3 regions of the Exiguobacterium sp. RIT452 genome follow, and region 2 is predicted to be linked to each of the others. Evidence: riboswitches for the same ligand, from Rfam matches in the RefSeq annotation. Region 2 holds a riboswitch; each other region holds the start of a gene.
What was found. Region 2 has a riboswitch for lysine ahead of D3D03_RS11790 (aspartate kinase). Riboswitches for the same ligand answer to the same signal wherever they lie in the genome.
Positions count from the first base shown of each region.

Region 1 (10,642 bases), on a different contig from region 2:
AACAATTGTTTATATGATTCCTTTTTATCACCTCTACAAAACAATATTTCAGAATTATATTGATTCTATTGATTTTTTTATACAAAAAAAGTCATCCTTTTAAAAAGGATGACTGTTGATCATGGACGTGGATGTTCCGGGAAATCCATTTCTGCATAAGGAACAACCGATGTCCGGTTTTTAAATTTATGACCCAACCAGAAGGCAAGGAACAACGGAATACCGATATACGTCGCGGCGATTCCGACCCAATCAATTTGATCCGCGAGGAACGCGGCGTAGTTTTGACCAACGATGACAAGGAAACAAAGTCCAAAGGCAAACAGTGGTCCAAATGGGAATGCCGGTGCAACGTACGGCAAGTCGCTTAACGAATGTCCTTGAGCAAGGAATCCTTTACGGAACCGGTAGTGACTGATTGCGATTCCAAGCCACGCGATGAAACCGGTCATACCTGAGGCATTCAACAGCCAGAGATAGACTTGACCGCCGAACATCGATGTCAGGAAGCAGAGTGCACCGATGGCTCCGGTCGCGAGCAAGGCATTACGCGGGACACCGTTTTTCGAGACTTTAGCAAACATTTTTGGTGCGTCGCCTTGACGTGCCAGTGTGTACAGCATCCGTGTCGAGGCATACATCCCCGAGTTCCCGGCTGATAAGACGGACGTCAAGATGACGGCGTTCATTAAAGCTGCTGAGAACGCGAGTCCGGCTTTTTCAAAGACGAGTGTAAACGGGCTGACGGCTACGTCCGTAATATCATTTGAAACCAGGTTCGGACTTGTATACGGAATCAACATCCCGATGACAAAAATCGCGAAGACGTAAAACAACAGGATCCGCCAGAAAACTTGTTTAACAGCTTTCGGAACGTTCTTTTTCGGATCTTCCGACTCTCCCGCCGCGATTCCGACGAGTTCGGTTCCTTGGAAGCTGAACCCGGCGACGAGGATAATTCCGATGACGGCAGGAATACCACCGACGAACGGTGCATCACCTAATGCAAAGTTTTTAAAGCCGACCGGTGCTTCCGATGTGAAGACACCGAAAATCATTGCAACACCGACAATCAAGAAAATGATGACAGTCACGACCTTGATCATCGCAAACCAATATTCTGCTTCTCCGAACCCTTTAACGGAGAAGAAATTTAAACCAATCATCAACAATAAGAAAATGGCACTGAAATAGAAACCAGGTACATCCGGGAACCAGTACGTCATGACGATTTGTGCCGCAACGAGTTCAACCGCAATCGTAACCGCCCAGTTGTACCAGTAGTTCCAGCCTAAGGCAAAACCGAACGATGGATCGACGAATTTCGCACCGTACGTCGAGAACGAACCGGCGACCGGCATGTAAGCTGCCATCTCGCCCAAACTCGTCATCAGGAAGTACACCATCAGTCCGACGATAGCATATGACAACAGGGCACCACCCGGACCTGCAGCGGCAACAGATGCACCGGATGCGATGAAGAGTCCGGTTCCGATGGCACCGCCAATCGCAATCATCGACATGTGACGGGCTTGCAGACCACGTTTTAAGCCTTCTTCAGTTGAATCAAGTTTTCTTTGGGGTTGTAAAGTATTCATGTGATTCGCTTCTCTCTTCTTAGATTTTTTTGAGAGGACACTTTTTGAAAAAAACAAAAAGCGCCCTCATCTTCCAGAAGGAAGATGAGAACGCAACATAGTAAAAGGATGCGCCTCATTCTACCGTCGTGAAAGATAGCTCCCCACAAGTCATGGTTGACCTGTGACAGTATTAGACCTGTTTGATCTAATCCCAATCGATCATCTTCAAAGCGATGATTGATTTCGGCAATTCTTCCTTTTCAGTCACCTCATCTGCCGCTTGACGACATCCGTAACTGTACTCATAAGAACCGCAACCTCCATCCCACTGGTTGAGTGAGAACTAATTAAGTTAGTGATTAATTTCGTGATTACCTCGTCATGTTACACAAATCGTCTTTAAATTGTCAATTCTTTTTTTGAATTGACGGCTCTTCATGGTAAAATTCCGTAATTTTTAGTACACTAAACAATAGAAGTTAACCGAGAGAAAGGATGTTGCTTGAATGCCACAAGAACGTGATCAACTGACTTACCGATTAGAGGAACAAATGCGTGTCATTCTCCGGACATTACGTCGTGAACTGAACCGACTGTTTGAAGGAACCGCGACGCGAAGTGAATTTTTCATCTTACGCAGCCTGTCCGAAAATGGTCCCCAACGTCCGACTCTACTCGCAGAACAGTTTGAGCTTGCGACAAGTCAGGTAACGGCTTTAACCGATCGCCTGTATAAAGCAGGCTTCGTCACTCGGACCCGTTCAACAGATGACCGGAGATCAATCGTCCTTGCTTTAACGGATGAAGGAGAAGCGGCGTTTCGTGAACTTGAAGTCGTCCGCCGGAAATACCTGCAGGAACGGTTTGGTACATTGACGGAAGAGGAACTGAACGTCATGGTTCGTGTCTTCGATAAGATTCTTTTGACGATGGATGAAGAAGCCGTTTCTTCCTAAAAATTGTGTGTAAAAAATATTTAACTTATTTTTCAGGCAAAGTTCACTTGACTGTGTACTTTGTCTTTTTTGTCGACTTTTCCTGTTTTACTTCACATTTTTCCATTTCTTGCCGTTAGTAAAATGAGTATACTGGAAGTATGTTACGGAAATGCGTTTACGAGGAGCTGGGAGGATTTGTTGTCCATCATGAATAATTTCATCATCAATTTTTGTCTACTGTTCACAACGATCACTCTTTTGTTTCTACCCTTTCGAAACCAACCGAGGATCACCCCTAAAACAAATGTAAAAACGCGACTTTTCTTAGGAGGAGCCGCCGGACTCATCGCTGTTCTCTTAATGTTCAACAGCATTCAAATCGATGTTGCACGGGTTGACTTACGAATTATTCCGGTCGCCATCGCCATGATGTTCGGTGGATTAACAAGCGCTGCCGTCACCGGTCTGATGATCATCGGGGCACGCTTTGCGATTACACCGCTCGACCAAATCGATGCGGCGATTCTTTCAGCGATTGTCATCAGCGTATTTATTGTCACGATTAGTGTCGTCAGACGCTACGTCCGCATGACGTTTTGGAATTTTGAGTTGATGATCGGCATCGGAATCTTGTATTCCTTACCCGCCATCTATCTGTTGACCCATAGTTGGTCGACATTCTTTAAAGTATCGGCAGCATATATCTTCTTTAATCTGATTGCCGGTTTTGTGACGTATCAGTTACTGACGGAACTCCGGCGCCACTTTGAGAACATTCAGTACCAACAAAAACTCGCGATGACGGATGCCTTGACCGGTCTCGCCAACCGCCGTCGACTGGATGATTCCTTATCCCTTGTCGGTTCTGCGGAAGACGGTTATTCACTCGTCTTAATCGATATCGACTTCTTTAAACACGTCAACGATACATATGGTCATGATGCCGGCGATGATGTCTTGCGTCAACTCGGTACAACCCTTGCTTCTCTTGCCCGTCCGGACGATTTAGTCGGTCGTTACGGCGGTGAAGAGTTTTTAATCATCTTGCCGGATACGTCCGCTGCTGAAGCGAAAAAAATCTCCGAGCTCGCCCGGATGACGGTTGCCCGGAATCTGTTCCCGACGACGAGTGTCCCTGATCTGCAAATCACGATTTCACTCGGAATCGCACATTCAAGTGGTTCGCATACGTCACTTGAAGCGTTGCAACAAGCAGATAAGGCGTTGTATCATTCTAAAAAATCAGGACGTAACCGCAGTACGATCTATACGAAAGCATTTGAACTCGAACAGGCCTGACCCCAACTGGTGCTGATTCAAAAATTAATCTCTATAAGACAAGGGTGGCAGAGAATAATTCTGCCACCCTTGTCTCGTTCCCAACGACTGATTCTCTTCACAGGTGCAGGCAAAAACAAACAAAACCCGATTTTTAAAAAGTATCTTGCGTACGATCCGGAAAACCGATACTCTCGACTGTTCCAAACACAATCATCCGACTGAGTTGGTCGGCCATGTAGGTTGCCGAGTAAGGGCGGTCATTGCGTAACCAAGAAATCAATAACCCCAATTGTCCCCCGATCACGTAGTTTAACAACAGATCCTGATCCACCCGTCTCGTTTCACTGACGGTATGCGCTTTAAACACGAGGCGGTAGTTTTCCTTTAACGTGTCCAAGAAACGGGAAATAAAGGTCTTGATCGGTCCTTGCAACAACATCGTCCGGTAAAACTGTTCATGTTGTTCGATGTGGATAAAGAGCCGTTCAAAATAACGGCTGACCTTTTCTACGGAGGGAGACTCGGATGGAACTACACCGTGAATCCGAATCGCGTCGACGAGTAACTGCATGTGATCCTCGACAATCTGATCCATCAAATCGTATTTATCCGTAAAGTGGGCATAAAACGTCGAGCGATTCACGTTTGCCCCGTCCGCCAGCATTTTTACGGTGATTACTGAAAATGGATGCTGTTCAAGTAAATGAAACAATTCTTTTGTGATACGGTCACGTGAACGTTTTGGTCGCGGATCGGATACCGGATTCATCTGCTCTTCCCCCTTTTTTTTAATAGTGTATCCGTTCTCATCGACTTTTCCAACACTTTGTCGGAAATTGTCGGTTGTATGTTGGTTATACGACCATATAATTAACTGTATTAACTACTCCTCCCCCCAGAGGAGTCTTTTTTATGGCTGATGGGGACAGTGGAGTAGACGGAAGAAAGGATGCATCTCATATTATGAACATGAAAAAAGTATTGCTGATTAACATTTTGACGTTGGTCGTGTTGATTGGTGGCGGTGCGATCGGTTACTACTATTACGACCAAGCGACGAGCTACGTCAAAACAGAAAACGCCAAAATTGACGGAAAGATGATTACGATTGCCAGCCCGGGTGCCGGTAAACTGACCGATTGGACCGCTAAAACGGGTCAAACACTGGACAGCGACGCAACGTTAGGTCACGTCATGATGGCGCAATCCGGTCAAAAACCTGTCTCCATCTCAATCGTCATGCCAACTAAAGCAACGGTCGTTCAGTCGATGGCGACAGAAAACGGTGTTGTCGGTGCGGGGACACCACTGGCTTACGGTTTTAACTTAAACAATCTCTGGGTCACGGCCAACATTGAAGAAACGGACATTGACGAAGTCAAAGTCGGACAAACCGTTGATGTCTATGTCGACAGTTATCCGGATACGACGTTATCCGGCGAAGTCGAACAAATCGGGATGACAACGGCTGGAACGTTTTCAATGATGCCGTCTTCGAACGGCAATGCGAATTATACGAAAGTCGCTCAAGTCATTCCGGTGAAGGTTTCCCTTTCACAAGAAAAATCACTCGACATTCGACCTGGTATGAATGTGACCGTCCGCATTCATAAGGATTAAGGAGGGACTTGTATGTCTATGACCTTCCTGTTCGGATACATGGCGTTTATGGTTGTCGTCCTCATCAGTGTCAATCTGATCGCCCGGCGCTCCCGTTCGTCCCGTCTTGCCGGAGCAACCGACGGATCGCTTGAAGTGGCTCTTGAAGAATCAGAGACGTTGCGTCCACCGGTTCAAGAACGGACACCACTCGCGACAGCGGACATCAGCATTCCGAAAGTCTTGACTGTGTTGTTGATCGGGATGTTTATCGCCATCTTGAACCAGACGTTGATCAACGTCGCTTTACCGGTCTTGATCAACGATTTTAACATCTCGACATCGACGGCACAATGGTTGACGACAGGCTTCATGCTCGTTAACGGCATCTTGATTCCGATCAGTGCATTTTTAATGCGGAGCTATACGTTTCGTCAATTGTTCCTCGTTTCAATGACGCTGTTCTTTTTTGGTTCCGTCATCTGTTCGATGGCAATGAACTTCCCTGTCATGATGCTTGGACGTGTTGTCCAGGCGGCCGGTGCGGGTATCTTGATGCCGCTTGGCTCCAACGTCTTCATGACCCTCTTTCCGCCGCACAAACGTGGTGCCGCCATGGGGATGCTTGGAATTGCAATGATTCTTGCCCCTGCGGTCGGTCCAACGGTGACAGGTTATGTCATTCAGAACTACGATTGGCATGTTCTGTTTTATGGCATGTCCTTCTTCGGTCTATTGACGCTTTTCCTTGGACTGGCATGGTTCAAGCTTGTTCAACCGTTGTCGAAACCAACATTTGATGCACTCGGTGTCATCTTCAGTACAATCGGCTTCGGGAGTTTGCTGTATGGATTCAGCGAGGCCGGAAATGACGGATGGGACAGTCCCGTCGTCATCAGTACGATTGTAATCGGCATCTTGGGCATTGCAGCCTTTGCGTTGCGTGAACTCTCCATGGATGATCCGATGTTGAATATCCGTGTGCTCAAAGTCCCTGAGTTTTCGTTTACCTTATTCATCAATGTCATCGTCACGATGGCCTTATTTGGCGGAATGTTATTGCTTCCGATTTACTTGCAGAGCATTCGGGGTTTCTCACCCGTCGATTCCGGTCTCTTATTGTTACCCGGATCACTGATCATGGGAATTACCGGTCCGATTGCCGGTCGTCTGTTTGACCGCTTCGGCATCCGCCCTCTGGCGATTTTCGGGCTGACCTTGATGACGTACGGGACCTGGGAACTGACTCAACTCGATATGGATACGTCATATCATTCCATCATGGGCATCTATATGCTCCGGTCGTTCGGAATGGCTTTCATCATGATGCCGATCATGACGGCCGGCATGAACGCCTTGCCGATGAAGATGATTCCGCACGGAAATGCGACGCAAAACACATTGCGTCAAGTGGCCGGTTCAATCGGAACGGCGATCCTCGTCACGGTGATGACACGCCAGACAACAGCCCACCTTGCAGACGATGCCAACCAGTTCACGACACTTGATCCTGCGCTTTCGCAACATATAGGGGATCTTGGTCAACAATTAGGCAGCTCGCAAGCGGCTTCGCTCAGCTGGTTCTCCCAGTTGACGAAACAAGCGACGATCACCGGTATCACAGATGCCTTTTGGGTCGCCACCGTCTTGTCTGCCCTTGCCTTAGTCTTGTCCTTCTTCCTGCACGGGAAAAAAGAACCGAATCTTGATTAATGTTTGACTGCTCCCGTTGACGGCACATCGTCAACGGGTTTTTGAATCATTCGCCTTTGCACTTCTTTTATAAAATCGCTACACTAAGGTCATTGAGTTCCATATCCAAAAGGAGTTGCTTTATGGTTGCCTTTCTACAGTTCTATGCGTTCATTTTTGCTTGTTGTTTTGCGTGGCAAGTCGGACGCCCTTCGTCTTGGTCCCAAAAAGTCACCCGTGCCTTTTTAACGAGTATCAACAGCTTGTTCATCTTTTTCCGGGCTTCGGTATCGATCTTCCTATTGATTGGACCGCTTCTGCTCGTCTCTTATGTCCTGTTCCCGAACTTGATTCAATTCGCAGGTCCCTTGTCAATCATCATCAGTGTTCTTGTCATCGGTCTCCTTGATCGGCTCGTCAGTTTAGTCGTCCTGCCGATTGCACGGTCGTTCTTCCTGAAAAAAAATCGGATGATGCCGCAGTTACTGGAAGCGTCGCTTTACACCCTTTCGATGGCATTGTTGCTCTACCTCAATTTGACGGTTGTTCCTGGTGTTCAGCTTAGCAGTGCGATGGCTCTGTTCTTTGGGTTTACGATTTATTTTGCCCACTATCTGTTCGCTTTGTTCCGAATTCGTCAGCTGAAGAAAAAACTATCTTCTTGATCTAAAAAAGCGCTGAATCGATTCAGCGTTTTTTTAATTAACCATTGACAATGATAATCGTTATCAATTATATTCTAAGAGTACTTACGTCAGGAGATGATCACGATGAACGCACGACAACTGATTTTGGAACGTCGCTCGGTTCGTGCCTATACGGATCAGCCCATTCCAAACGAAATGATTGAAGAAATTTTAGAAGCTGCCATCTATGCCCCGACGCATAAATTGCGTGAGCCATGGCGTTTCGTCCTGGCAAATGAGGATGGACAAGCACGTTACGTCGATCAGCTGATGAATTTGCTCGCTGCACGTGGTCAACTCGATCAGAAAACAGACGAGCAACGGCAAATGATGCGTCAGAAATTTGCAGACGTCCCCGTTTATCTGACTGTTTTATATGAGGTACAGGGAACGGAAGATCAGCAGATGGAAGATTTACTCGCAACGGCAGCGATGATCCAAAACATTCAATTGCTGGCGACTGAACTTGGTTTAGGTTGCTGTTGGAAAAGCGGCAAACATTGGTTTACCGATGGATACGCCGAATTGATCGGAGCAACAAAAACGGAGCGTGTCGCAGGTGTCATTCAACTCGGCTGGCCTGCCTTGATCCCGCCGCTGAAAAAACGGACAGCTGCCCGTGACAAGTTAACGCACTTCTAACCCGGTGCGCATTTTGCGAGCTACCCCTGCTCGCGCCAATCAAGCCCCATTAAAATCGAAGAGTCTACTTTTTCATTCCCTCCCCAAACGGAATCGTAAAAAGTAGGCTCTTTTTGTTTTCAAAGAGCGTGCGAGACGGCGCAGGTCGATTTACACTTGTTCCTTTAGAAGTCTTTGTGTATCCCCGATTTTTTCAAACTAAAAAGCAGGCAGGCGGATATTGAAATCCACCTGCCTGCTTTGTGAAAAACCGATTTTAAAATCAGCTTGTTCAGAACTTGTTGAAAAATCGTTTTTGTTAGACGGTCTTCATTTCTTCCTGATAAGCCGCATCCGGAAGCGCACCGGTCAGGATATGATCGACGATACGTTTCGTCGCCTGTCCATCTTGATACGTAAAGAATCGGGCCGCGAAGTCTTCGATTTGTTCCGCTTCGTATTGATTGGTTTTGATCCACGTAATGACATCATCAAACGATGACACGATGGGTCCCGGAACAAAGGATTCGTACGGGAAGTAAAAATCACGTTCTTCCTTGTACGCATTCAAATCGTTGACCAAAAAGATGATGGGTTTTTTCAGCAAGGCAAATTCAAAAATGACGGAAGAATAATCGGTCACCAAGATATCTGCAATCTGCATCAAGTCGTTGATATCCGGATAATCCGTCATATCGATGATTTGATCAGCAAATTCTGCCGGAACGACAGGACGATTCAAGACAAACGGATGCATCCGTAACAGGAGAATATGATCAGGTCCGAGCTGGTCTCGGAATTGTTGGAAATTCAGTTCTTGATCATAATGAGCGGTCGTCTGTCCGTTACCGCGGAACGTCGGTGCCAGCAAAATGAGTTTTTTTGCGCGCCATTCCGGATATTGTGCATACAGCTTGCTCTCAACCTGAAGTTGCCGTTTTTGATTTAACAGCTGATCGGTCCGTGGAACACCGAGTGGATAAATCCGGCTTGAATCCATTCCAAAGGCTTCAGCAAACGGTGCGATACACGCTTCGCCGGACACGTAGACCTTTGCATAGTTGCGGTGAATCACCACCATCTTCAGGTAATCATCGTCCGGTGAATACGACTTATCGAGCACACTGTAACCGAATTTCTTGAAGGCGCCGCACGCATGCCACAATTGAACGACCTCGGTTCCTGGACGCAACCGCGAGACGTAGACCGGATAATAGTAGTCATCAATGATGAAATAACGTGCTGTCGCCAGCTCATAAGTCGCCCGCATCATATGAAAAACATATTTGATCTGACCGAATACATTTTGCGGGAACCGTTTTAATAAAAAGACATACTGAAAACCGAGTTCCCGGCTTTCCAGTTCGTCATAGACGGCGCGGAAGTTATCGACGAGCTTGTCGGAACGATACGTCGCGAAAACAACTTTTTTTTGTTGGAGTGGAAAAAATTTCGACACCCAATACGTTAACAAAAGCAGATAGTGAACCGTCCGTCGTTGAATCAAACGTAATTTCTGTTTCATAAAGCGATCCCTTCTCTTTCCGGTCTCATCCTCACATACACCATTCCATGACAGTTTTCCCGAAACGGTTCGTCAAATCACTCTCAAACGCTTGATGGATATCTTCGATTTGTCGAATTTGGAAAACACCCGAGACCAAATTCGAGAGGTATGCCGGAATATCCGGATACAGTTGATACAGTTCCATCGTCCGGGCAAAATCAGCCGGTGTACTGCGGCTTGATCCATACACACGCAATCCTTTTTCAAGAATCATTCGTGTGTTGACCGCAACGGGTTCTTCCGAGACACCAAGCAAGGCCATCGTGCCTTCCGGGATGATGTAGTCGATCATCTGATTGATCGCATATTGACTGCCGATGCCCCCGACACATTCAAATCCATGATTAAAGGACACGCCTTCCGGAATTTGATCGATGTGGTACGTCTCGTCCGCAAACGAGAAATAATCCAATTTCGATTGGGTTTTTCCGAACACAAGTAATTTTGCTTCCGGATACAACTTCCGCAACATCAAGGCGGTAATGAATCCGAGATTCCCGTCGCCCCAGACGCCGAATGTTTCCCGGCGGCCGTGTGCAATCTGGTCGAAACGCGTCATCGCATGCACAGAGACGCTGACAAGTTCTGTGAATGCCGCGACTTCAGGATCCAAGTCAGCCGGAACGACGACGAGCCGGTCCGGTTTGATGAAGACATAATCCTGCATATATCCGTCGT
Region 1 is NZ_QXJB01000006.1:90,174-100,815, forward strand. Features, by position in the region: gene D3D03_RS13110 (amino acid permease) at 120-1,598, opposite strand; lysine riboswitch at 1,727-1,911, opposite strand; gene D3D03_RS13115 (MarR family winged helix-turn-helix transcriptional regulator) at 2,087-2,536, shown strand; gene D3D03_RS13120 (GGDEF domain-containing protein) at 2,879-3,817, shown strand; gene D3D03_RS13125 (TetR/AcrR family transcriptional regulator) at 3,951-4,568, opposite strand; gene D3D03_RS13130 (HlyD family secretion protein) at 4,763-5,419, shown strand; gene D3D03_RS13135 (DHA2 family efflux MFS transporter permease subunit) at 5,432-7,111, shown strand; gene D3D03_RS13140 (hypothetical protein) at 7,234-7,755, shown strand; gene D3D03_RS13145 (nitroreductase family protein) at 7,861-8,418, shown strand; gene D3D03_RS13150 (CDP-glycerol glycerophosphotransferase family protein) at 8,717-9,922, opposite strand; gene D3D03_RS13155 (ribitol-5-phosphate dehydrogenase) at 9,954-10,642, opposite strand, start outside.
Region 1: linked by a shared signal. The riboswitch ahead of D3D03_RS13110 (amino acid permease) and the one ahead of D3D03_RS11790 (aspartate kinase) in region 2 are both predicted to bind lysine.

Region 2 (10,642 bases):
GCATTTCGTCCCTTCGCGGTCGATAGTCTTTCATCTAGTGTACTAGGAAAAGGGGATGCCGACAAACGATTGTAGTTAATTTGTGGCATAATAGAAGCGAAATCAGATGAAGAAAGGTGGACGTAGGATGCGTCTTGAACAAATTTACCCGGAGGTCCGGACGTTCGAAACGACCGTGACGGATGTCAAAGACCAGCAAGGGCAATGGGTTGCGCTTGAGAAAAGTTATTTTTATCCGGAAAGCGGCGGTCAACCGGCCGATCGGGGCACACTGAACGGAATCCCCGTACTGGATGTGCAACTCGAAGAGGGAATCGTTTGGCATCGACTTGAAACACCACTCCTTGAAAACGAAGTGCAAGGTACAATCGATGACAGCACGCGAACGGATCATGCCGCCCAGCATACAGCCCAACATGTCATTTCCGCGATTCTTCAAGACGAGTTTCAAATCAAGACGGTCAGCTTCCGTACCGGATCAGAAGAATCGACACTGGATCTTGAGCTGAACGAATGGACTGAAACGATCCAAAGCCGTCTTGAGGACCGGTTGCGAAGTGTCATTCGAGCGGCGTTGCCGATTACAGCAACGGAATATACAGAAGCCGACGCTGTCCGATTACCGTTACGGAAAACACCGCAAGTGACGGGACAGATTCGAGTTGTCCAGATCGGCGAACTTGATTACAGTGCTTGTGGAGGGACACATCTCGGATCGACATCGGAACTGGAACTGATTTTATTCACGGGTCAGGAAAAAGTCCGGGGGAATGTCCGTTTGATGTATGTTGCAAAAGACCGCGCTTTCCGTTTGTTGACGGCTGAACGACGGGTTTTAACCGAGACGGCACGGGCATTGTCCGCGAAAAAGGATCAGGTCCACACCGTCGTCGAAGAACTCAAACAGGAGCAACTCCGGTTGAACCGTCAAATTGGACAAGCGGAAGATTTACATGTCACAACCGTTCTGCAACAGGTGTTGACTTCATCAGACCCCGTCTTGGTGTTGCACCATGAACAGGAAAACATCCGATTTTCCGAAAAGATGATGAAAGCCTTGGCAGAGGAAAAACGGACAGCGTTGATTTGGAATGAGACCGCTAAAAAATTATTGATGTGCAGTTCAGGACCGGTCCATCTCGGCAAATTTGCGAAAACCCACTTAAAACAATTTAATGGACGCGGCGGCGGAAGCGAAAAAAATGCCCAAGCCTTGTTTACGACGTATGAAGATGCAAGTGGCTATATCGAAGCATTGAAGGAGGAATTACATACATGACGGTAATTCAGGTAAAGACAGCAGAACAACAACAGGCAGTCCGGATGATTCGCGAGCGCGTTTTCGTCGAAGAACAAGGGGTGCCGCGCAATTTGGAATATGACACGCACGACGAAACGGCGATTCATCTTCTCGTTCTCGATGAAATGAATCGTCCCGTTGCAACGGGACGGACACGTCCCTATGACGAACAACGGATGAAGGTGGAACGTGTCGCAACCCTTGCTGCGACAAGGGGGAAAGGATACGGCGGCGAATTGATGCGGGCGATGGAACGGGTGGCTCGGAGGGAAGGGCGGACAATTTTGACACTCGGTGCCCAAGTCCAGGCGATTCCGTTTTATCAAGGTCTCGGGTATACAATCGTATCGGATGAATTTGATGATGCCGGTATTCCACACCGGACGATGGAGAAAAAAATTTAACGGTTATTTTATGAGAAATCCTAAAAAAGGGTTTCTTTTTTTGAAAGTTTATGTATATATATAATCCATAGTGAATTTTTATACAGACAGATACAGTCGATATCAAGGAGGAATCAGTAATGACAAAACAAAAATTGATTTTAGCGTATTCCGGTGGACTCGATACTTCAGTCGCCATCAAATGGTTAAGCAAGGACTATGATGTCGTCGCGTTATGCATGGATGTCGGTGAAGGAAAAGATTTGACGGTCATCAAAGAAAAGGCATTGCTTGTCGGAGCCGTTGAATCCATTGTCCTTGATGTCAAAGAGGAATTCGCAAACGAGTTTGTCTTACCGGCACTTCAATACGGCGCTCATTATGAAGGCGCGTATCCACTGATTTCAGCTCTTTCCCGCCCGTTGATCGCTGAAAAACTGGTCGAAGTCGCACATGCCCATGGTGCAACAGCAGTGGCGCACGGTTGTACCGGAAAAGGTAACGACCAAGTCCGGTTTGAAGTTTCGGTCGCCGCTCTTGATCCGTCACTCGAAGTCATCGCACCGGTCCGCGAGTGGAAATGGTCACGTGAAGAAGAAATTGCCTACGCAAAAGAAAACGATGTGCCGATTCCGATTAACCTCGACAGCCCGTATTCAATTGATATGAACTTATGGGGACGCAGTAATGAATGTGGGGTCCTTGAGAATCCGTGGACGGAGCCGCCGCAAGATGCGTACGCTTTAACCGTTGCACCGGAAGACGCACCGGATCAAGCAGAAGAAGTCATCATCGGCTTTGAAGCGGGCGTGCCGGTTTCCATTAACGGAACAGCATATCCACTCGCAAAACTGATCACAGAACTGAATATCATTGCAGGGGCGCACGGAGTCGGTCGGATTGATCACGTCGAGAACCGTCTTGTCGGGATCAAGTCACGTGAAGTCTATGAATGCCCGGGCGCAACGGTTTTACTCAAAGCGCATGCAGCACTCGAAACGATTACGTTGACAAAAGATGTCGCCCATTTCAAACCGATTTTAAGCAAACAATATGCAGAAACCATTTATAACGGACTATTCCATGCTCCGTTAACAAAAGGACTCAAAGCCTTCTTGTCAGCGACACAGCAGGATGTGACCGGCGAAGTCCGTGTCAAACTCTATAAAGGGAACGCAAGCGTCACAGGACGTCAATCGGCTGTTTCGTTGTACGACGAGAAACTCGCGACTTACACAAAAGAAGATGCCTTTGATCACGAAGCGGCAAAAGGATTCATCAAACTGCATGGTCTAGCGATTGCGACACATGCGAGTGTTCATCGTCAGGAAGGCGTGAAAAAATGACGAAACTATGGGGCGGACGGTTTACGGAAAGTGCTTCCGCTCAGGCGGAGGCATTCGGCGCATCGATCTCATTTGATCAAAAATTGGCGGCTGTCGATTTACAAGGCAGCCTGGCCCATGCGCAGATGTTATACGAACAAGGGATTCTCGAGGAGACGGAATGGCAGCAAATCGAAGCTGGACTTAATCATTTACAAACGACGATTGATCAGCATGTCTATTCACTGGCCGATGAGGATATCCATATGAACCTCGAGCGGTTATTGACGGAACAGATTGGTCCTGTCGCCGGTAAACTGCATACAGCGCGCAGTCGAAACGATCAGGTCGCAACTGATCTTCATCTCTGGATGGAGCAGCATGTTTTAGAACTCCTGTCGAGTCTTCGCAATCTGCAATCCGTCATCACGGAACAAGCGGATCAACACGTCGAAACGGTCATGCCCGGCTATACCCATCTGCAACGTGCTCAACCGATTTCGCTTGCACATCACTTGCTGGCTTACTTTTGGATGTTTGAGCGTGATGCCGAGCGACTGACGGACAACTTAAAACGGGTCCGGATGTCACCGCTTGGTGCCGGTGCACTCGCCGGAACGACTTTCCCGATTGATCGGTTCAAGTCAGCCGAGTTGCTTGGATTTGAACACGTCTATCCCAACAGTTTGGACGCCGTCTCGGACCGGGACTTCGTCATTGAATACCTTGGCATCGCTTCGACGGTCATGATGCATCTGTCACGGTTCTGTGAAGAAATCATCATCTGGGCGTCACAAGAATTTTTGTTCATTGAACTGTCCGATGCGTTTTCGACGGGATCAAGCATGATGCCGCAGAAAAAGAATCCGGACTTCGCAGAATTGATTCGCGGAAAGACAGGACGGGTATATGGAAACTTGATGGGGTTCTTGACGACGATGAAAGCATTACCACTCGCTTACAATAAAGATATGCAAGAAGATAAGGAAGGCGTCTTTGATACGGCTGATACGGTTTTACAATCGGTTCAGATTTTTACCGGGATGCTCGAATCCGCTACGTTTAAGACAGAAGCGCTCAAGAAGGCGACAATGCAAGACTTCTCGAATGCAACGGAACTGGCCGATTACCTTGTCACAAAAGGCATTCCTTTCCGGGAAGCGCATGAAATCGTCGGCAAAGCCGTTCTGCATTGTGTCCAGACCAGCTGTTTCTTGAAGGATTTGACACTCGAGACGTATCAGACATTCCATCCGGTCATTACGGAAGATGTCTATCCGTTGCTCGATCCGGTTCAAGCCGTCGCAAGACGAGGCAGTTATGGCGGGACTGGTTTTAACGCTGTTCGCGAACAGCTGACCCAAGCAAAGCAGACCCTTCAAAAATCATAAAAATCAAAAAAAGTTTGGCAAATCACTGGATTTAACAAAAAATGTTTGCTATAACTGTAACTAACAACCGACAGATAGAGGCGCGGATGACATCAGTAGCAACACTTACAAAGGCAAGCATGCCAAGTGATGTGAAAGGGGAAATCCGCCGAAGTGAACAAGAAAATGCTTTTTCTTGGTTGCTGGTACAACGGTTAAGATCCGTTGTACTGCCGAAACCCACGTTTCGGAGCGCTATCTTACGTAAAAGAACGAATGACACTGTCATCGTTTGTCCGATCGTGATAACGACGGGCCGTAGGAACGCTCCTACCGGCCCGTCGTTTTTTTCTGTTTCGGGACAAAAGGAGATAGGATTGTGACAACTGTACTTAAATTTGGTGGTAGTTCGGTTGCGACTGTCGAACAGATTCAGTCAATTGCGAATTATTTGAAGAATCGGACGGATCAAGGAGAAAAATTAGTCGTCGTCGTATCGGCGATGGGAAAAATGACTGACTCATTGATTGCCCAAGCCCAGGCGATCACGGATCGACCGGAACGGCGCGAACTCGACCGTCTGCTTGCAATCGGTGAAGAACAGACGATTTCGTTGCTCAGCATCGCCTTGAACTCACTCGGGACAAAAGCCTTGTCCCAGACAGGCGCACAAGCAGGCATCAGTACGATGGGACTCCACACGAAAAGTAAAATCAAACAAATTGACGGCGAATTGCTCCGGAAAAAACTCGAGACCTACGATGTCATCATCGTCGCCGGTTTCCAAGGGGTCAATGAACTGGGGGACGTCACGACACTGGGGCGTGGCGGATCGGATACGACAGCCGTCGCACTGGCAGCCGTTCTCGATAAACGATGTGAAATCTATACGGACGTTGACGGCGTTTATACGGCTGATCCACGGATCCATGCCGCAGCACAGCCGATTCCACACATTTCATATGATGAGATGATGGAAATGAGTGCTCTTGGCTCCAAAGTCATGGAGATGCGGAGTGTCGAGTTAGGTAAAAAATACGGTGTACACATCTTTGTCGGAAAAACACTTGAATCGGAAAGAGGGACTTGGATCATGGAGGCAACGGAAACGATGGAACAAAAAGCGGTCACAAGTGTCAGTGTGACAAAAAACGTCATGACGGTATCGATCAAACACGTACCACAGACAAACTCAGCGGTCGCAGATATCTTTGAATTGTTGTCAGGACGTCACGTCAACATCGATATGATCAGTCAGACGACGTTTGACAGTGACATCTTCCTCTCGTTCTCGTGTCCGCTCGACGAAGAAGAGTTTTTGGAAGAAGCCTTGCAGGATATCATCAATCGTTTCCCGACCGTCAAAGTCGACCGTCATAACCAACATGCCAAGTTATCGGTCGTTGGAATCGGAATGCGTGACGCAACAGGCGTCGCTTCGAAATTATTTGCGACATTCCGGGCGGAAAACATCACGTTTTATCAAGTCACGACGTCAGAAATCAGCATCTCGTATACGATTGCCCAAGCCGACATCGAACGGACCGTCGCAGCAATCGCCAATGCATTTGATCTGTAAGGAGGAAACCATATGTATCATGTAGCAGTCATTGGCGCAACAGGCGCCGTTGGACAAAAAATGTTGCAAGTCTTGGCGGAACTCGACTTTCCGGTTCGTCAAATTTCAGCTTACGCTTCAGCCCGTTCTGCCGGGAAAACCGTCCAGTTCAAAGGGCAAGACGTTACGATTCAAGCATTATCGGAGCAAATCACAGAAGACGGCATCGATGTCGCACTGTTCGCAGCAGGCGGAACGATCAGTGAACAGTATGCCCCGTTACTCGCTGCAGCAGGAACACTCGTCGTCGACAACTCGAGTGCCTTCCGGATGCAGGCGGATATCCCGCTCGTCGTACCGGAAGTAAACCCGAAGGCAATCGGTCCGGACGATCGATTGATTGCCAATCCGAACTGTTCGACGATTCAATCCGTCGTCGCCCTGGCCCCGCTTCAGCAGTTTGGTTTACAGCGTATCAACTATACGACGTATCAAGCGGTCTCCGGTTCGGGTCAAAAAGGAATTGAGGATTTAGCTCGCGGCAGCCGCGGCGAAGAACCGGTCAATTATCCGCACCCGATTCACGATAACATCCTGCCGCATATCGATGTGTTCTTACCGAATGGGTATACGAAAGAAGAACAGAAAATGATTGACGAGACACGCAAAATCTTCCGCTTACCGGAGTTGCCGGTCAGTGCGACATGTGTCCGCGTCCCGGTCACGAACGCTCATTCCGTTGCGATCAACGTGACGTTTGAGCAGGAGACGACGGTCGAAGCAATCCGCGAAGCATTGCGTCAAGCACCCGGCGTCGTTCTGGTCGATGATGTCAGTCAAAATCAGTATCCGATGCCGCTTGACGCCAGTGGAACGGATGACGTATACGTCGGACGGATTCGACAGGATCAGAGTCTTGCGAACACCTTCCACATCTGGTGTGTCGCCGATAACATTCGAAAAGGGGCCGCTTCGAACGCCGTGCAAGTGGCGCGCCAAGCACTTGAAAGTTCAATCCATTCTTAAGAAACAGGGAGGAATCCGACATGTTTAAAGGAGCAGGAACAGCACTGGCAACACCGTTCACTTCAACGGGTGAACTGGATTTAACCGTATTTGAACAACTCATCGAACAACAACTCGCGGCAAACATTCAAGCATTGGTCGTCGGTGGGACGACAGGAGAAGGATCGACGCTGACGAATGAAGAGTTCGAGACGTTACTGAAAACGGCGGTCCGTGTGACGGCAGGACGCGTGCCTGTCATTGCCGGAACCGGAACGAACAATACAGCGCAGACGATTGAAAAGACACAAGCGGCGGAACGTCTTGGTGCCGATGCAGCGATGCTCGTGACACCGTATTACAACAAAACGTCACAAGCCGGGCTCGTAGCGCATTTCACGGCTGTCGCGGATGCGGTTTCGCTGCCGATCATGCTGTATAATGTCCCGTCACGTACGGGGGTGGCGATTTCAGTTGAGACTGCCGTGACGCTTGCGAAGCATCCGAACATCCAAGCGTTCAAAGAAGCGAGCGGAGATGTCAGCTTCATGGGTGAACTGATGACGGCTTTACCAAACGACTTTGCCGTTTTCTGCGGCAACGACGATCAAATTCTCCCGTACATGGCATGGGGGGCACAAGGCGTGATTTCCGTCTTGTCGAATCCGTATCCGGCTGAGACGCAGGCCTTGGCAGAAGCGCTGCTTGCAAACGACTACGACACGGCACGCCGGATTCAGAGTGATCTGATGCCTGTCATTTCCGCCTTGTTCAGCGACGTCAACCCGATTCCCGTCAAAGCAGCACTTGAAGAAATCGGAATTGCCGTCGGGGCTCCCCGTCTGCCGCTCGTCCGTCAGTCGGAAGCGGGACATGCGCACCTGCTTGAGACGATGCGGAGTTATAAAGGAGTGGTTGGATGAGACTCGCCATTCACGGATACGGAGCGACCGGACATTACGTGCATGAACTGGCACCGGATGCCGTCGTCGCCGTCATCGACAAAACGAAAACGGCGGAACGTGTGCCCTCATACGGCACGCTCGCCGAAATGACGGAATCGGTTGATGCGATCATTGATTTTTCGCATCCGAGCTTGTTGCCGGATCTACTGGATTATGGCATGAGAACGAAGACACCACTCGTCATTGCGACGACCGGCTTCTCGGAAGCCGAGCTGCAGACGATTCGTGACGCTTCCAAACAGATTCCGATTTTTCAATCGTATAACATGTCGTTTGGGATCGCGATGATGCAACAGTTGTTGAAAACACTCGTTCCGCTTGCTGGAGCTTTCGACATCGAACTGCTTGAGAAACACCACAATCAAAAAGTCGATGCACCGAGCGGGACGGCGGAGCTGTTGCTCCGGACCATTCAGGATTTACGAAATGTCCAACCGGTCTACGAACGGGAGTCGACGCGTGAAAAGCGGGAACCAAACGAAATCGGGATGCACTCGATGCGTGGGGGAACGATTTTCGGCGAACACGAAGTGTTGTTTGCCGGGGTCGATGAGTTGATCGAAATCAAACACACGGCGTTATCCAAAAAAGTATTCGCTTCAGGCGCCATCAAAGCGGCGGAAGCACTCATTCAAAAATCAGCGGGACTCTATACACTGGAGACGCTCTACACACAGGAGGATTCACATGTTATTAACTGATGCTTATGAAATTGCGAAGTTCATTAAAGATGCGAAAAAACAAACGCCCGTCAAATTGTACGTCAACGGTGACTTGGCAGGATTGACGATTGAAGGAGCAACGGCATTCGGAACGGATCAATCCAAAATTTTCTTCGCCGATGCAGGACTTGCTTCAACTTTCTTAGAAGAGAATGCAGACCGGATTACTGAAGTGCACGTCGAATACGACCGTCGCAACAGTGCCGTGCCAATGCTCGATACACGTCATTTGAATGCCCGGATCGAACCAGGTTCATGGATTCGTGATCATGTCGTCATCGGCGACAATGCGGTCATCATGATGGGGGCAATCATTAATATCGGTGCATCGATCGGAGATGGTACAATGATTGATATGAACGCCGTCGTTGGTGCACGCGGAACGATTGGTAAAAACGTTCATGTAGGTGCCGGTGCAGTGGTCGCTGGGGTCCTTGAACCACCTTCAAAAACACCGGTCATCATTGAAGATGGTGTCTTGATCGGAGCGAACGCCGTCATCTTAGAAGGTGTCCGCGTCGGAAAAGATGCCGTCGTCGCAGCGGGCAGTGTCGTCACAGAAGACGTTCCTGCCGGTAGCGTAGTTGCTGGTACACCAGCACGCGTGATCAAACAGAAAGACGAAAAAACAGCAGAAAAGACGCAACTCGTGGATGATTTACGTTCACTCTGATTGACGTCTAAGAGGAGGAAAACACATGGCAGTGGATACACAGTATGGTGAAGCGATTTGGTTAGACGGGGTTTTTCATGATCCAAAAGAAGCAAATACGAGCGTCATGTCACATGCGATCCATTATGGAAGTGGATTCTTTGAAGGAATCCGTGCGTATGCGACACCGGATGGTCCGGCGATTTTCCAATTGACGGAACACATTGAACGTCTGTTCCGGAGTTGTGCTTTTTATCACGTGACGATTCCTTATACAGTGGAAGAACTCGTCCAAGCGACGATTGATCTTGTCGCCAAAAACGGCTTTGAATCTTGTTACATTCGCCCATTTGTTTTCCTCGGTACACCGTGGCAGGCACTGATGGCAAAAGATACGACGGTTCACGTCGGGATTTCTTGTTGGGAGCTCGGTGAATACTTTGATAAAGGTGCCGGCATCCGTGCGAAGGTCGCTTCATACCGTCGCGTTTCGTCGACGATGATGCCGATGCAAGCAAAAGCTGCCGCCAACTACATGAACTCGCAACTCTTAAAAGGGGAAGCACTTCGTGATGGATTTGATGAGGCGATTGCCCTTGATATGAACGGAAATGTCAGTGAAGCGAGTGTCGCCAACTTGTTTATGTTGAAAAACGGCACGATTTATACACCTTCACTCGACTGTTCGGTTCTTGACGGTATCACACGTCAAGTCATCATGCGTCTTGCGCAGGATCAAGGGTATCCGGTCGTCGAGCGTCATATCGGTCGTGATGAGTTATACGTCGCAGACGAAATCTTCTTGACGGGTACAGCTGCAGAAATCACTAGTGTCGGTGAAATTGATCATATCGTCATCAACGGCGGAACACGGGCTGTCGCAGATGAGTTACTTGGTCTTTACCGTCAAGCGGTCTCGGGTCAATTGCCACAATATGCGGCATGGTTGACTTACGTGACACCTGCCATCGCAGAATAATGAGTTCACGAACTGTCGTTACAATCGATCGGGAAGCGGTGCGACATAACGTCGCATCGGTTTTCGCCCGGTCCAATAAGCAGATTTTTGCCGTGGTCAAAAATAATGCGTATAACTTAGGAATGATTGAGATGGTCGCCACATTGATGGAAGCCGGTGTCCGGCATTTCGCAGTGGCAGAAGTCTACGAAGCAATTGAAATCAAAACGAATTTTCCAGACAGTTATGTCCTGGCGATGAATCCGGCGTCGCATTTTAAAGAAGTCCGGTTGCATGGAGTAGCACTTGGAATTCCTTCGCTCGACTGGCTGAAACGTCATCAGGCTGAGTTATCAGGAATTGAACTTCATCTAAAAATAAATGTCGGGATGAACCGTTTTGGT
Region 2 is NZ_QXJB01000005.1:40,720-51,361, forward strand. Features, by position in the region: gene D3D03_RS11770 (alanyl-tRNA editing protein) at 128-1,279, shown strand; gene D3D03_RS11775 (GNAT family N-acetyltransferase) at 1,276-1,704, shown strand; gene D3D03_RS11780 (argininosuccinate synthase) at 1,824-3,029, shown strand; gene argH (argininosuccinate lyase) at 3,026-4,399, shown strand; lysine riboswitch at 4,467-4,644, shown strand; gene D3D03_RS11790 (aspartate kinase) at 4,758-5,957, shown strand; gene D3D03_RS11795 (aspartate-semialdehyde dehydrogenase) at 5,970-6,962, shown strand; gene dapA (4-hydroxy-tetrahydrodipicolinate synthase) at 6,983-7,864, shown strand; gene dapB (4-hydroxy-tetrahydrodipicolinate reductase) at 7,861-8,607, shown strand; gene dapD (2,3,4,5-tetrahydropyridine-2,6-dicarboxylate N-acetyltransferase) at 8,594-9,301, shown strand; gene D3D03_RS11815 (branched-chain amino acid transaminase) at 9,327-10,259, shown strand; gene alr (alanine racemase) at 10,259-10,642, shown strand, end outside.

Region 3 (10,642 bases), on a different contig from region 2:
GATTCTGTAAGCATAGTTTTTCCCCCTTTGTTTTACTTTTCCCGTTCAAAAGTAGTTCAGTGAGGTAAACTAATGCCCAAAACATTTAAGCGTCTCGAATTTCTTAGGGTCAAACCGTTCAAAAATGAACAAAAAAAGCACGGCTCCACAAGTAGGAACCGTGCTGAAAAAACCGTCGCTTATTCCGCGTCTGTTTTCCATTTATCATCGATTAACATTTCACCCGGCCACGTATAGGCCATGATACCGCCGTCAGCCGTGATGTCTTCACCCGTAACGTACGAACTGTCATCTGAAGCGAGGAACAAGGCAACCGTTGCCATCTCACGCGGTTTACCGAGGCGACCGAGTGGTGTGATCCAAGCATTGGCATCACGGAACTGCTTTCCTTGATCTTCTTCTTTTCCGCCGACGAGTGTATCGATGAGCGGCGTTTCGATTGTTCCCGGCGAAAGCGAGTTGACGCGGATGCCTTCCCGGGCATAGTCGATTGCCATTGCGCGTGTGAAGTTGGCGATGCCGCCTTTTGCCGCGTTATATCCGGAACGATTCAAGTCGGCCGCACGTCCTGACATCGATGACGTGTTGATGATTGATCCGCCGTTTTTCAGCATCAATGGAATGACAAACTTACTCGTCAAGAAAGTCCCCCGTAAATCGACGGCGATGATTTGGTCAAACAGTTCGATCGGATATTCATGGACTTTCCCGCCTTGCTGATCAATCCCGGCATTGTTGAACAGGACATCAACCGTCCCGTATGTAGACGCTAAATGGTCTGCGAGTTGTTTTACGCTGTCGACTTGTGAGACGTCGACATGAACCGCTTCTGCTTTTCCACCGGCCTGCTCAATCTGTTTGACGGTTGCTTGTGCTTTTTCCAGATCAACATCCGCACAGACGACGGTCGCTCCCTGTTCTGCAAAGACGAGTGCCGTTGCCTGGCCGATTCCTGTCGCCGATCCGGTAATGACTGCTACTTTATTCTCAAGTCGTTTCATAAAAAATCTCCTCCTGAAAAGTGATGTCCGATTTTGTGCTTTACCTTATGAAACATTCCCTCCGCGAATCGAGCTAAACCCATCGAAGTGTCTAACGTTCTGGAGGAACGGGAACATCAGAAAACAGGAAAGCGCAAAACGAAAGGAATGAGAACGCTGACATCAGAGCAACGGGAACATGCAAAAAAATTATTGACGGAAGCCGTGCAGCACCAAATGGAGTTGGAACGTGGACCGATGCGAAACGAATTGATTGAGGGAACGACACCCGTCTTATGGTTTGGTGACGTCTCGAAGAAAAGCTGGTTGACGGTTGCGACGAATCCGTCAGCCGGACAATTTTTGAATAAGGAAGGAACAATGCGTTTTGATTCGACGGGTCCGTTCTTTTTACTTGAGCCGGATATGTCTTTAGAGACCTATCTAACGGAGCAACACGTTGAACAAACGATCCATAAGTTTAATCACTATTTCCAACAACCGGATGTTTATAAGACATGGTTCGGAAAGGAACAGGGTGGAAAACTGGAAGGATTCTTAAATGGATTTGGGGCGTCCTTTTATGATGACGCTCTTTTTTCGGTCATCCATACGGATTTTTTTCCGTTCCCGACCAGACGCTACATGGGGACGATTTCGATGCGGCAAGATCTCGAACAGACGGACTTTGGACAAACTTTTTTGAAAAAGCTGCTGCCGCTGTTTTCCCTGCATGGCATCATTTTACTCGGACGTGAGCATACGGACCGTTTCCGGAAACTGGATCCAAGCATCACGTGGCAAGAACCCGTCGCGTTGACCGATTATCCGGATGCCGTCGTCGAATTTGGTTATTCCGCTGCATTCGGGATTCCGGTCATCGGACTTCACTTTAAACCAAGCGAACAGTTCCTTGGTCTAGGCAGTCGTCCTGACGAAAAGGGCCGGAGTCACGGAACATACGGTTCGACAAAAGGACTGCGTGATATCGGACGGCAGGTGCGGCAAAAACTTGATGCACTCGATGAATTGGAGGATTGACAGTCGTTTTTGTATCCGTAATAATGGAAATGAATTAGCACTCTGTCTTATAGAGTGCTAAAAAATACATGGGGGTATCGAAAATGGAAACGAAACAATTTAAAGCAGAATCCAAGCGATTGCTCGAAATGATGATTCATTCCATCTACACACACAAGGAAATCTTTTTACGTGAGTTGATTTCGAACGCCAGTGACGCAATGGATAAGATTTACTACAAAGCGTTGACGGACGAGACGATTACGTTCGACAAGGATGCTTACAAAATTACGATTCAGCCGAACCCTGAAACACGTCAACTGATTTTGCGTGATACAGGAATCGGAATGACAAAAGAAGAGCTCGAAGAAAACCTCGGAACGATTGCCAAAAGCGGATCGCTCGCCTTTAAGGCAGAAAATGAATCACAAGACGGTCATGATATCATCGGACAGTTCGGCGTCGGTTTTTATTCCGCCTTCATGGTCGCCGATACTGTGACGGTCGTCACGAAACCGTTTGGCAGTGACGTCGCTTATAAATGGGAGTCACACGGAGTCGACGGGTATACGATCGAAGAGGTCGAAAAAGAGACCGTCGGAACAGATATCACACTCCATATCAAAGCCAACGAAGACGAAGAGAACTACGATGAATACCTGGAACCGCACCGCCTGCGGAGTATCGTCAAGAAATACTCGGACTTCATCCGTTATCCGATCGAGATGGAGGAAACGGAACAACGTCCGGTCGACGGATCAGATGAAACAGAGACGGTCACAGTCATGAGAACGGTCAACAGCATGGTCCCGATCTGGCGGAAAAACAAACGGGAGCTGACGGATGAAGACTACCGTAACTTCTATCAGGAAAAACGTTACGGATTTGATGCGCCGATCAAACACATTCACATCAGTGCCGATGGAGCCGTCCGTTATCAATCGATCCTGTTCATTCCAGAACAGCCTTCCTTTGATTATTATTCAAAAGAGTTCGAGAAAGGGCTGGAACTGTATGCGAACGGCGTCTTGATCATGGAAAAATGCAGTGATCTGTTGCCGGATCATTTCAGCTTCGTCAAAGGGATGGTTGATTCAGAAGACTTGTCGCTCAACATCTCGCGTGAAATGCTGCAGCACGATCGCCAGTTGAAGTTGATCGCCAAAAACATTCAAAGCAAAATCAAGACACAACTCGAGGCATTGCTTCGCGACGACCGGGAGAAATACGAGATGTTTTATCAAGCCTTTGGCCGTCAATTGAAGTTCGGTATCTACAATGATTACGGCATGCAAAAGGATACGGTGAAAGACCTCGTCCTGTTCCATTCAGCAAAAGAGAAAAAACTGGTGACGCTCGCAGAATACGTCGCCGCGATGCCGGAAGACCAGAAGTACATCTATTATGCATCAGGGGAGAGCACGGACCGGTTGGATAAATTGCCGCAGTCGGAGCTCGTCAAGGACAAAGGATTCGATATCCTATACTTCACGGAAGAGATTGATGAGTTTGCGATTCAGATGCTTCTCAATTACGACGGAAAAGAATTTAAGTCCGTCACGAGCAGCGATCTCGGCATCGAGCAGACGGATCAAGCCGAAGCGACGGAGACACAAGTCGAGATGTTCAAAGCGATGCAGGACGTACTGGCAGGACAGGTGAAAGAGGTCAAAGCTTCAACACGTTTGAAGTCACATCCGGTCTGCTTCGCGACGGATGGTGCGGTTTCAATCGAAATGGAGAAAATCCTCAAATCGATGCCGAACAACCAAGATGTCGCAGCCGTGAAAATCCTCGAATTGAACACGTCGCACGATGTGTTCCAAGCGATTGAGACGGCTTATGCCGAGGATCGTCCGAAATTCGAACGGTATACTAAACTGATGTATCAACAAGCGTTATTGATCGAAGGATTGCCGATTGAAGATCCGGTCGCCTTTGCGAACGAAGTCTGCGCGTTGATGGTCTGAACAAAAAAGCCATAGCAAAAAGCCGGATCCGATGTAATCATCGGTCCGGCTTTTTGAATAGAATGATCGTTTCACAGACTTCCGTTATTCCGAACGAAGTTGCGACGGGACTTCACCGCGTCGTGAAAGAACGTTTAACATGACGAGGAAGATCAAGAAGGCGACAAGCGCACCGATGAATCCGAACACAGACGAACCGGTGACACCGAGCACGAGGTATCCGACAGCCGACGTTGCGGCACCGATCAACGCGTACGGTAATTGTGTCGTGACGTGATCGATATGGTGCGATCCGGCACCGGTCGAGCTGAGAATCGTCGTATCGGAAATCGGTGAACAGTGGTCACCGAAGACGGATCCGGCAAGGACTGCTGCAAGTGTTGGCAACAACAGACTCGGCTCAACCGCCATGATGAGGTCAGCACCGATTGGTAACATGATACCGAATGTGCCCCAACTTGTTCCGGTTGAGAATGCCATGATACTCGCGATTAAGAACAACAGGAACGGCAGATAAGAAGCGGGAATGGATTTGCTGACGAAACTGGCAAGGTAATCCCCGGTCTTCATGTCGCCGATGACAGCGATGATCGTCCAAGCGAACAATAGAATGACGACCGCCGGCCACATCGATTTCATTCCTGCCCAAATGCTGATGCGGTAATCACGTGCCGGAATCTTCCGACCGATCAACATCAAGAAGGCAACGATTAAACTGATGACGACACCTGCAACAAGAGAACGTGTCACGTCCGTTGATTCGAAGGCACCAATCAATGTAAAGGGACGATCGTCAGCGGCAAGCGCTTGAGCACCCGTCCAAAGAAGAGCTGTGACGGTCGCGATGACCAATACGATAATCGGGACGACCAAGTCACGGACTTTTCCATTATCGTGCTCTTTGACCTCTTCCGCCATTCCCATCGGAGTACCTTTGTTGGCGTCAAACAACTCACCTTGTAAAGCACGCAATTCATGCGTCCGCATCGGTCCAACGGCAATTCCCGTATAGGCGATGTAGAGTGTCAGCAACAAAGCGAAGATGGCATAGAAGTTTAACGGCACAATCATCATGAAGGCACTGAACGCTGAGTAATCGGTGATCGAATGTGTCGTCAAGATCCCGGCGATGATCGAGATGATGAAGGCACCCCAGCTGGATAACGGACTGATGACACAGACCGGTGCAGCAGTTGAATCAATGATATACGCCAGTTTGGCCCGTGAGACACCGCGGCGGTCCGTTAACGGTCGACTGACGTTTCCGACGGCAAGACTGTTAAAGTAATCATCGATGAAGATTAAGATACCTAAGCCGAAAGCGGCGAGTCGGGCGCCACGCGCCGTCTTGACGTGTGTTGTTGCCCATTCGCCGAAGGCACGGGCACCACCTGATGTTTGAATCAGTGTCGACAAGACACCGAGTAACAGTAAGAAGACGAGTAATAAGACGTTCCATTCATTTAAAGCCCCGTCTGCCCAAAACAGACTGAAGATATTTTTCCCGAGATAAACAACGGTATCGATCGGATTGAAGCTGTGAAGCAATAACGCTCCGACTAAAATACCGACACCGAGTGAGATGACGACTTTTCGTGTAACAATCGCCAAGACGATGGCGATGACCGCCGGCGCAAGTGCGACGATGGAATCTGAATAGTTGACCATGATTGTGGTTCCTCCTCCTTTTTTAGAAGATGAGACCCGTTGCACAGAAAAAAAGCAAGGGCACCGGCAACAAAGCCGACACCCTTGCTGGATGCGTCTTTCTTAGCCGAATTGGAGCGCTCCATACAACATACGTATGGCAATCGAACGGGTATTTCCCAATTCGACCAGCTTCGTCACGTCTGACACATGACGATACTTCGGCGGCATCACCTTTCGTTGATCGTCATTGTTGTCATCCTCAGATCAAGTACTCATTAAGACCGCGCCTCTACCTCATCGATAGAATAGTCATATTCTTTTCATAAGAAAACCTTATCATATTTCAGAAAATAGTTTCAAGTCTGTTTTTTTATCATGTAGGATTTTTTGCTTATAAAAAAAGAGAGGATTCATCCACTATACGGAATCATTACAGGTGGGCGGCGCCAATTACGCCGGCATGACCCTGCAGTGTTGCCAACCGAATGTTGATGTTAGGACGAAGTGACGGATAAACACGTTCTTTGACAGCCGCTAACAGTTGTTCCCAATACAAATCAGCAGATCCTGTAACACCCCCGCCGATGACGATGACGTCCGGATCGACCGTATGAATGATATTAGCCAGACCCGTCGCTAAATACGCGATGAAACGGGTTCTTTCCTCCTGATCTTCTAATAATGTGACAATCGAGGATGTTTGTTTCTCACGTGCCCGTAACTGAAGCGCGGTTCCACTCGCTAAGCCTTCGAGCGAACCTGTATTCAGTACAGGATGTGGAGAACCGGAGAACTCAATGATGGTATTACCGATTTCACCCGCACATCCATTGGCGCCCCGAATCAATTGTTTTTCATAAACGTAACCACCGCCGATTCCTGTGCTGACAGTCACGTAATAAACCGAGGAGAAGTTTTTCCCGGCACCAAAAAGTGCTTCGCCAAATGCGGCTGCATTGGCGTCATTTTCAAGAGATACAGGGACATCAAATGCAGAGTGTAAAGGTGCTGTCAGGTTGACGCGTGTCCAACCCGGAAGGTTGGGAGGCGAGAGGAGGCACCCTGTTTTGGCATCCAGTGGACCGGGTGCAGCGATTCCGATTCTTGTGATGTCAAATTCCTGTTTGAACAGTTGAATGGCGTACTTGAGTTGATTGATTGTATTCGCCGGGCCTGCTGAAGGATGAGTCGGAAAAGAAAGTTGTTTGACCACTGTTTCTTGATCGATGGCGGCGACACGCGTTTGTGTTCCTCCTAAATCTACACCAATTTGCAAGGGGCGTTTCGTGTGAGAAGAAGGACCGGTCAACAACACAAGACCGTTCCCTGAAATCTTCTGTTCTGTCTGTGCGGGCAAAAGAATGGTTGCACCTGCTGTGAACTGATCATGGTTCAGACGAATCGTTCCTTCGATTACGGTGATGACTTGGAAAAAGGAACGTGCCGGAATCGTATGACGATCTCGAACGGTCCATTCTTCTACAAAAAAGTAAGGGGTATGAGTCAATGATTTTTGAAACGGAGAAAGCTGTACAGGAGGTTCATGGTAGTGAAAATGCGGAAACTGAATGACTTGCCGAGCCTGTTCCAAATGGAGTGGCCGCGGAACACCTGCAGAGTCAAGGCGGTCATAATCATATAACCGATAAGTCGTATCCGAATTTTGCTGAATTTCGAGTACGACGCATCCCTTGGTCAAGGCATGAACGGTCCCTGCCGGAACGTAGAGAAAATCGCCTTTGGAAACAGGCACATATTGAAGATAGTGCTGGAGGATTCCTTCCTCTAACGCCTGATCAAATTCAGCTTGTGATTGAAACGTGTGACCATAAATAATGGATGCATCCTTGGGACAATCGACGATGTACCAACACTCATTTTTTCCGAATGGCTGCTGTTCAAGGCGTTGGGCATCTGTATCGTTCGGATGAACCTGTACGGATAAATGACTGGATGCATCAATCCATTTCATCAATAACGGGAACTCGGAAGAAGTGTCCATCCCGAAAATTTCAGGGTGATTTGACCACAATTCCTTTAAAGAAAACCCGGAAAATTGACCGCATTGAACCAGGGTCACTCCATTTTCATGACTAGAAAGTGTCCAAGCTTCTCCTGTTTTTTGATCATCTGATATGACAAAACCATGCTGTTTAAGCTGCTGACCACCCCAAATACGTTCTTTTGTAAGGGGTTTGAAAACAATCGGCTCGTTCATGCATACTCCTCCTTTGATCTGTTATCAAAAACAACTCTACACTTTTAAAAAATAAAAATAAACAAAATAATTATCAAGTATAGACATGAAAGGATAAATCCGTATAATCAAAGTTGTAAGCGATTTCAAATCAGAGAGGATGTTTGGAATGAAAAAAATCATGTTAGCGTGCAGCTCAGGGATGTCGACGAGTATTCTTGTGACAAAAATGCAGGAACATGCAAAAGGAATCGGAGAAGAAGCAAAGATTTGGGCGGTGGGTCAAGATCAAGCGATGAAAGAAATCGAAGGAGCAGATGTCATTTTGATTGGACCACAGATGCGCTTTTTATTATCAAAGTTTCAACAAGCAACAGATAAGCCGGTCGAAGTCATTGACATGATGGCGTACGGAATGGCTGACGGGAAAGCGGCCTACGAACAAGCCGTAAAATTGATGGGGTGAATGATATGCCAACTAACGAACAGACGATGGAGCAAGTGGCCTTCATGATGATTTTGCACAGCGGAAATGCAAGAAGTACGATTCGGGAAGCGATTGAAATTTATAAAGACGGGTCGTTTGAAGAATTCGAGCATTTGTTATCAGATGCGCGTGCCCAGTTGCAAGAAGCGCACCAGGTTCACTTTGGGCAAGTTCAAAAAGAAGCAAACGGCGAACCGACGACACTGTCACTTTTGTTGTTGCATGCAGAGGATCATTTGATGTCGACACAAACCATGCTTGATTTAACATCCGGACTCATTGAATTGATGGAACACAAGTTTTCTAAAAAATAAAAAGGAGTGTTCGAAATGACTGAGAATAGTAAGTGGTTTGATCTGTTGAGTCGTTTCTTGATGCCGATGGCGGCATTTTTAAATAACAGTCGTTACCTGCAGACGTTACGCGATGCATTCATGCTTGCTTTTCCGATTACGATGTTTGGTTCTTTGGTCGTCGTCGTGGCGAATCTACCGTTTCTCGATAAATTCATGTCACCCGGTGTACTCGATGCATTCAAGACCTCTCTTGGAAATGCACCATCGGCGACCATGGGAATCATGTCATTGTTTGTTGTCTTTGGAATCGGCTATTATCTTTCAAAAAGTTATGACGTAGAAGCCGTATTCGGTGGAGTCATCGCCCTTGTTTCCTTTTTATTACTCACTCCTTTTTTTGTCGCAGTAGAGAACGTCGCCGATCCTGTTGGAAACGTCATTCCATTAGATCGTCTAGGGGCTAAAGGAATGTTTCTTGCCATGATCACCGGATTTTTAGCAGGAGAAATTTATCGGTTCGTCGTTCAAAAAAACTGGACAATCAAAATGCCGGCCGGTGTTCCGACAGCCGTTGCCAAGTCTTTTTCAGCGCTCGTTCCAGCATTGTTGACACTTACGATTTTCCTCGGAATCAATATCGCCGTCACCTCTCTTTTAAATACCAATTTACACGATCTCATCTTTAACCTCGTTCAAAAACCACTTGTCAATTTAGGGAATGGACTCGTCCCGACATTGATTGCGATTTTCTTTGTTCAATTGTTTTGGTTCTTCGGTTTACACGGACAAGTCATCGTCAATTCGGTCATGGATCCTATTTGGAATACGTTATCTTTAGAAAACCTCAACGCGTACACTGCGAATGGAGAACTTCCGAACATCATCAGTAAACAGTTCATCGAAATCTATACGGTGGGGATCGGTGGATCCGGTTCGACGCTGGCAGTTGTTGTTGCGATTCTATTATTTATGCGTTCCAAACAATTAAAACAAATCGGAAAGCTTTCGATTGGACCAGGTGTCTTTAACGTAAACGAACCGATGATCTTTGGTCTTCCGATCGTCATGAATCCTTTGATCATGATTCCGTGGATTGTCGCGCCTTTAATTACTGTGACCGTCACTTATTTTGCCATGTCATCCGGTCTTGTGCCGCCTCCGACGGGGGTCGCTGTTCCTTGGACGGTGCCGATGTTCATCAGCGGCATGATGGCAACGAATTCTCTGGCAGGCGGTTTATTACAGCTCGTCAACTTCGCAATCATCATGGCAGTTTGGTTCCCATTCCTCGTGTTCATTGATCGCTTGAACTTGAAAAAGGAACGTGAGGAAGCAGATTCGATTAAAGAGAAAAACGAACAGATCGGTTGAGTGAAAACTTATAGATAGGACGTGGATGCGATGAACCAGACAGAAAACATGATGACTCAGACAAAACATTACACTTTTCCAAGCGACTTTTGGTGGGGGACTGCCGCGTCGGCGACACAAATGGAAGGTGCTGCTTATGAAGACGGAAAAGGACCAAACATCTGGGATTATTGGTACGAGCAAGAACCGAATCGCTTTTTTGATGGTGTGAGTGCGACAGTCGCATCAAATTTTTATCATCAGTATGAAGAAGACATCGCCTTGATGAAAGCGTTGGGACATAACTCATTTCGGATTTCGATTTCCTGGTCACGGCTTTTTCCGACAGGAGAGGGGGACATTAATCCGCTGGCAGTCAATTTTTACAATCGTGTCATCAATGAACTGATTGATGCTGGAATTGAACCCTTCGTCAATCTGTATCATTTCGATATGCCGTTGCAATTGCAGCAAAAAGGCGGTTGGGAAAATCGTGAAGTCGTCACGAGTTATGTGGAGTATGCCAAAACATGTTTTGAATTATTCGGTGATCGGGTTACGAAATGGTTCACCCATAATGAGCCGATCGTTCCTGTAGAAGGTGGGTATCTCTACGATTTCCATTATCCGAACGTCGTTGATTTCAAACGGGCTGTGCAGGTCGCTTACCATTCAATTTTATCAAGTGCATT
Region 3 is NZ_QXJB01000003.1:82,781-93,422, forward strand. Features, by position in the region: gene D3D03_RS09395 (ArgE/DapE family deacylase) at 1-14, opposite strand, end outside; gene D3D03_RS09400 (SDR family oxidoreductase) at 180-1,001, opposite strand; gene D3D03_RS09405 (hypothetical protein) at 1,149-2,021, shown strand; gene htpG (molecular chaperone HtpG) at 2,105-3,970, shown strand; gene D3D03_RS09415 (Na+/H+ antiporter NhaC family protein) at 4,055-5,638, opposite strand; lysine riboswitch at 5,745-5,920, opposite strand; gene D3D03_RS09420 (type I phosphomannose isomerase catalytic subunit) at 6,051-7,838, opposite strand; gene D3D03_RS09425 (PTS sugar transporter subunit IIB) at 7,987-8,283, shown strand; gene D3D03_RS09430 (PTS sugar transporter subunit IIA) at 8,289-8,618, shown strand; gene celB (PTS cellobiose transporter subunit IIC) at 8,634-9,971, shown strand; gene D3D03_RS09440 (glycoside hydrolase family 1 protein) at 10,002-10,642, shown strand, end outside.
Region 3: linked by a shared signal. The riboswitch ahead of D3D03_RS09415 (Na+/H+ antiporter NhaC family protein) and the one ahead of D3D03_RS11790 (aspartate kinase) in region 2 are both predicted to bind lysine.